DNA from 2 places in the Streptomyces sp. NPDC002884 genome. Region 2 is predicted to be linked to the other one. Evidence: riboswitches for the same ligand, from Rfam matches in the RefSeq annotation. Region 2 holds a riboswitch; the other holds the start of a gene.
The links. A riboswitch is a leader RNA that binds a small molecule or an ion and turns the genes downstream of it on or off. The one in region 2 is predicted to bind cobalamin.

Region 1: linked by a shared signal. The riboswitch ahead of ABT070_RS17490 (ribonucleoside-diphosphate reductase subunit alpha) and the one ahead of metE (5-methyltetrahydropteroyltriglutamate--homocysteine S-methyltransferase) in region 2 are both predicted to bind cobalamin.

The regions. Positions count from the first base shown of each region.
Region 1 covers NZ_JBEOVB010000007.1:208,558-211,758, reverse strand. The annotation lists gene ABT070_RS17490 (ribonucleoside-diphosphate reductase subunit alpha) at 1-1,491, opposite strand, end outside; cobalamin riboswitch at 1,616-1,751, opposite strand; gene ABT070_RS17485 (NACHT domain-containing protein) at 2,018-3,201, shown strand, end outside.
Region 2 covers NZ_JBEOVB010000003.1:379,474-382,674, forward strand. The annotation lists gene ABT070_RS09050 (ATP-binding protein) at 1-255, opposite strand, end outside; partial or broken gene ABT070_RS09055 (STAS domain-containing protein) at 373-778, shown strand; partial or broken gene ABT070_RS09060 (3-hydroxyacyl-CoA dehydrogenase family protein) at 868-1,047, shown strand; cobalamin riboswitch at 1,167-1,403, shown strand; gene metE (5-methyltetrahydropteroyltriglutamate--homocysteine S-methyltransferase) at 1,569-3,201, shown strand, end outside.

The DNA of each region.
Region 1 (3,201 bases), on a different contig from region 2:
GGTCGGGTAGAAGTTGATGTCGACGACCCGGTCGAGGAAGGTGACGGCCGTGCGGACGGTCTCGTCCAGCCGCTCCCAGTCGATCGTGCCGGCCGTCGTGTCGACGAACGCGCCCAGGTTCACCGAACCCAGGTTGCAGACCGCCGTCTCGCCGTCGTCCGTGACCTCCAGGATCTCGGTGCACAGGTTGGAGGAGTGCACGACGTGGCCCGGCTCGGCCGTCTGGTTGGCGGTGCGGTTGGCCGCGTCCTTGAAGGTCATCCAGCCGTTGCCGGTCTGCGCGAGGGTGCGCATCATGCGGCCGTAGAGATCACGGGCCGGGATGGTCTTCTTCGCGAGGCCCGCCTCCTCGGCCTTGCGGTAGGCCGCGTCGAACTCCTCGCCCCACAGGTCGACGAGCTCGGGCACGTCGGCGGGGGAGAACAGCGACCACGGGGCGTCGGCGTTGACCCGGCGCATGAACTCGTCCGGGATCCAGTGCGCGAGGTTCAGGTTGTGCGTCCGGCGGGCGTCCTCACCGGTGTTGTCCCGCAGCTCCAGGAACTCCTCGATGTCGGAGTGCCAGGTCTCCAGGTAGACCGCCGCCGCGCCCTTGCGCCGGCCGCCCTGGTTCACCGCGGCGACCGAGGCGTCGAGCGTCTTCAGGAACGGCACGATGCCGTTGGAGTGCCCGTTGGTGCCGCGGATCAGCGAACCGCGGCTGCGGATGCGGGAGTACGACAGTCCGATGCCGCCGGCGTGCTTCGACAGCCTGGCCACCTGGTGGTAGCGGTCGTAGATGGAGTCCAGCTCGTCCAGCGGGGAGTCGAGGAGGTAGCAGGACGACATCTGGGGGTGCCGGGTACCGGAGTTGAAGAGCGTGGGGGAGGACGGGAGGTAGTCCAGGCGGCTCATCAGCCCGTAGAGCGCGGCGACCTCGTCCACGGAACGCGCCGTGTCGTCCTCGGCGAGGCCGGAGGCGACGCGCAGCAGGAAGTGCTGCGGTGTCTCGACGACCTTGCGGGTGATCGGGTGCCGCAGGAGGTAGCGGCTGTGCAGGGTGCGGAGCCCGAAGTAGCCGAAGCGGTCGTCGCCCGCCTCGTCGATCAGGGCGTCGAGGCGGACCGCGTGGACGCGCACGAACTCGGCGGTGCGGTCGGCGATCAGGCCCTCGCGGTGGCCGACGGCGACCGATCCGGTGAACGAGGTGACGCCCTGGGAGGCGGCCTCCGCGGCGATGCTGATCGTCAGCAGCCGGGCGGCCAGCTTCGAGTAGGCGGGGTCCTCGGAGATCAGGCCCGCGGCGGCCTCCGTGGCCAGCTCGCGCAGCTCCGCGGTGACCTCGGAGGCAGCCCGCGCGGACCGGCCGCGCAGGGCGGCGGCGGCGACCCGGCCGGGGTCGGCGTCGGGCAGATCGGCGGTCAGCTCGGTCAGGGTCCGCAGCAACGCGGTACCGGGACCGTCGGTCTCAGGCTCGGTGACTGAAACCGGTTCGGCTGGCGCGATGGTCACGTGGGGCTCTCCCTCGCTCGGCGGTGGGCCTTGCGCAGGGCAGGGGGCAGCACACGAGCGCGCGGGGGCGTCGCGTCCACCGGCCCACTCCACGAGACCCGGACGTCAGGGCACCCGGACCGGACGGCCGGGCGCGCTGTCGACAGGACCTCGGACTGAACAGGCGTGCGCATACGGGTATGGATGCACGCGAGTACACCGTTGCGGGACAGTTCCGGATTCGCACCGGATTCCCCTGCGGCGACAGCGAGCATGAGCATACATCTTGTGCTCACCTGTCACGCCACCCCCAGATGTTGTGTCGGGGCGGTTTCAGAGCGTCAGCTGACAGGCGATCAGGGTGGGATCGTCGCGGTGTGGCACGGGATGCCGGTTCCGCTCGGGTGTGCGGACGGAACCCGGGCGCCCGGGTTGCGGAGCGTGCCGGGAGTGCTTCCATGGAAGTAGCCGTCGGCGCCGTGCGAATCCTCCGTCCCGCGAGTCCTCCGTCCCGCGAACCGCTCCCGGAACTCGCAAGGAGAACGCCATGACGAGGGTCGTCCGCCACCCGCCCGGCAAGGAGCGACCGCGCGACGCGCCGATGGCCACGCTGGCCCTGCGACGGGCGGGACACCGCGTCGGACACGGGTGCGTGGGCCGCTGGCATTCCCTGACGATCCGTCTGGAGGCCCGCCGCGGCGCCACCCGCCCCCGGAAGTGGCGCCGATGGGTCTCCTACGCCAACGTCACCAGGGTCATCTGGCTGGTCGCCGTGCTGGCGCTGCTCGCCTGGGTCGGGGAAGGCCTGTTCATCCTCGTCACGCAGGACACGACCGGCTTCGAGCAGTGGCGGCAGGGCAACGAGGGGTTCGACACCGTCTTCAAGTTCGTCGGCCCGATCCTCGCCGCCTCGATCGCCGCCGCGCTCTTCCTGTTCTGGTGGTACCGCTGGACCAAACGGCGCTACCTCACCAAGGCACTGCGGGATCCGCGCCGCCTGGTGCCCACCGCCGGATACGACACCGCCGAGATCGTGGGCCGCGAGGACATCGCCCAGGTCATCGCCGAGCGACTGCGGGAGCGCGACACCCGGCGGCCGTATCTGCTCGTCGGCGGCGTCGGAGCCGGGAAGACCGCCGTCCTCGTACGGCTCACCGAACTCCTGGCCCGCCAGAACGCCGTACCGGTGCCGGTCAGACTGCGGGACGCGGCGGACGGCGCCGACCTGAACTTCGAACGCCTGGCGAGGCAGCGCTTCGCCCAGGAGGCGCCCAAGGGCGTTCTCGCGCGCAGCAAGACCGACCGGGTGTGGCAACAGCTCCTCGCCGACGACAAGCCGGTGGTCCTCGCCGACGGCCTGGAGGAGGCCCTCCTCGACGACGGCCGGCAGCAGAACCGGGACAACGTCATCCGCCGGGCCATCGAGCGCGCCCGCGAGGAGAAGCTGCCCCTGGTCATCGCCTCCCGGCCGCACAGCCCGCTGGAGACCACCTCCGCCGCGATCGTGGTGCTGGAACCGCTCAGCGAGGAGGAGGCGCTGCGCTTCGTCGAGGCGGACGTCCCGGAGACCGACGAGCGCCGGGTGGACTGGATCGTGGAGACGGCGGAGGTGACCGAGTCGCCGATCTATCTCCAGATCGCCCGTGAACTCCACCGGCGCGGAATCCTGGAGCACGACCGTCCGGACGACGATCCCCGGCACATGAACACCCGCAGCCGCGACCGCGCCAC
Region 2 (3,201 bases):
GCTGACCACGAGCTGGGTGAGGTCCCTCGCGCGGGCTGGCACGGGCAGGCGATGGTGGGCATGGGCCCGGTCGAGGAAGGCGATGGCGTGATGGCGGGCGTCCGCGATGCAGCCGTCGTCCGCGCCCAGGGCGAAGCCCGCGCGCACCAGATGCCCGTTCGGCCCGTTACGGCCGTCACCGCCGGACTGGGATTCCTCCACGTTTCTCGCCCTCACTCCCCCGTTCACGTGCGCCGGTACCCGCGATCGCGCCATGCATGCCACGGGGGTGCCGTTCGGCACAGCCGCGGGGTGCATGCCGCCGCGGTGGTGGGGCAGAATCTTCGGCGCACGCCCGGACCCGGGGCCGGCCCGAACACAGTCGAGGAGACGGTGAGCGACATCGAGAACGCGGACCGGCGAGGCAGCCTGTCCGTCGCGCATCGCGTGGTCGACGGCGTGCGAGTCCTGACCGTGCGGGGCGAGATCGACCACGACGTCAAGGACGTCCTCAGCGAAGCCCTGCTGTGCGAGGACGGCGCGGTGCCTCCCCTGCGGGTCGTGGCGGACCTCGCCGGCGTCACCTTCATGGACTCCAAGCGGCATCAACGTCTTCCTCGCCGCGCACCGGCAGGTGAGCGGCGCGCACGGCGGCTGGCTGCGCATCGCCGCCGCGCAGGAGCCCGTCCTGCACGTCCTGCGGCTGGTCGGCGTCGACGTCCTCCTCGCCTGTCACCCCACCACCGAGCAGGCCCTGAACCCCGAACCGGCATCACGTCACACGGCTGATCCGGCCTGAGGGCGGTACAGCGTCGGCTCACTCGACACGAAGTACCGGGTACGGCACGAACGTGGTGCTGTTCTGGTCGATCCGCAACGGCCGGCCGAGGGGCGTCGCGGCACGCGGACCTGATCGGCCCGGACACCGTCGCCGCCATCGCCGAGTCCCTGTACGACGAGTTCAGGGAACCGCTCTACGCACCACCCCCACTGCTGCGACGGATGGTGGAAGCGGGGCGGCTGGGCCGCAAGAGCGGCCGGGGATTCCACGTGTACGGCCAAGGCTGAGCGTCCTGGCGCGAGCGGGGCGTTTCCCGCTCCCGGCGTATTCCAAGCATGCCGAACGCGTGTTCCACCTCACCACCCGAATGCCGGGCGGGATCCGCCGCGCCGCAGAGCCGCCCCGTAGGCTGGCGGGCGCAGCTGGTTCGCCCCGTCCGCCAGGCGGGATGCGTCGCAAGAGGGAACCCGGTGGGAATCCGGGACTGCCCCGCAGCGGTGAACGGGAACGACCGCCGTCATACGCACTGGACCCACGAACAGGGTCTGGGAAGCGACGGTCAGTAGGTGTCCCGTCTCGTACGAACTCCGTACGACGAGACGTGCCCGTGAGTCCGAAGACCTGCCCGTTGCCCACGCACGAACCACTCGTGCGCGGAGATCCCGGTGACCTCGTGGGCGGGTCGGCGTACATATCAGGCGGACGACCGCGCTGTGCCGCGCGAGGTCGGATCCGTCCGGTCCGTCACCCCTTCGCGCTCGCGTCCCGTCCCGGGATTCCAGGGAGATATCTCGCGAAGGAGATTTCCGTGACAGCGAAGTCCGCAGCCGCGGCGGCACGGGCCACCGTGTACGGCTACCCCCGTCAGGGCCCGAACCGGGAACTGAAGAAGGCCATCGAGGGCTACTGGAAGGGCCGCGTCGGCGCCGACGCCCTCCGCACCACCGCCGCCGAACTGCGCGCCGCCAACTGGCGGCAGCTCGCCGACGCCGGCATCGACGAGGTCCCGACCGGCGACTTCTCGTACTACGACCACGTCCTGGACACCACCGTCATGGTCGGCGCGATCCCCGGACGCCACCGCGACGCCGTCGCCGCCGACCCGCTGAACGGCTACTTCGCCATGGCACGCGGCACCCAGGACGTCGCACCGCTCGAGATGACGAAGTGGTTCGACACCAACTACCACTATCTGGTGCCCGAGTTGGGCCCGGACACGGTCTTCACGGCCGATCCGGCCAAGCAGGTCGCCGAGCTCCGGGAAGCCCTCGCCCTCGGGCTGGACGCCCGCCCGGTGCTGGTCGGCCCGGTCACCTACCTGCTGCTCGCCAAGCCCGCCCCGGGCGTGCCCGCGGACTTCGAGCCGCTCACCCTGCTCGACCGCCTGCTGCCGGTGTACGCCGAGGTCCTCGCCGACCTGCGCGCGGCCGGCGCCGGGTGGGTACAGCTGGACGAGCCCGCCCTCGTCCAGGACCGCACCCCGGCCGAACTGGACGCCGCCGCCCGCGCCTACCGTGCACTCGGGGCGCTCACCGACCGGCCCCGGCTCCTGGTCGCCTCCTACTTCGACCGGCTCGGCGACGCCCTGCCGGTCCTGGCCAAGGCTCCCGTCGACGGACTCGCCCTGGACTTCACCGACGCCGCGGCCGCCAACCTCGACGCCCTCGCCGCCGTGGGCGGTCTGCCGGGCAAGCGGCTGATCGCCGGCGTCGTCAACGGCCGCAACGTGTGGATCAACGATCTGGAGAAGTCCCTCGCCACCCTCGGCACCCTGCTCGGGCTGGCCGACCGGGTCGACGTGGCCGCCTCCTGCTCCCTGCTCCACGTGCCCCTCGACACGGCCCTGGAGCAGGACATCGCGCCGCAGACCCGGCGCTGGCTGGCCTTCGCCCGCCAGAAGACCGCCGAGATCGTCGCCCTCGCCGAGGGCCTGTCCCTCGGCACCGACGCGATCACGGGCGAACTGGCCGCGAACCGGGCCGATCTCGCCGCCCGGACCGTATCCCCCCTCACCCACGACCCGGCCGTCCGCGCCCGCGCCGCCGCGGTCGGGGACACCGACGCCCGCCGCTCCCAGCCGTACGCCGAGCGGGCCGCGGCCCAGCGCGCCCACCTCGGCCTGCCCCTGCTGCCGACCACCACCATCGGCTCCTTCCCGCAGACCGGCGAACTGCGCACCGCCCGCGCCGACCTGCGGGCCGGCCGCATCGACACCGGCGGCTACGAGGAGCGCATCAAGGCCGAGATCCAGGAGGTCGTCTCCTTCCAGGAGAAGGCCGGCCTGGACGTCCTCGTGCACGGCGAGGCCGAACGCAACGACATGGTCCAGTACTTCGCCGAACAGCTCACCGGATACCTGGCCACGGAGCACGGCTGGGTGCAGTCCTACGGCACCCGCTACGTCCGCCCGCCGATCCTGGCCGGTGACATCTCCCGCCCCG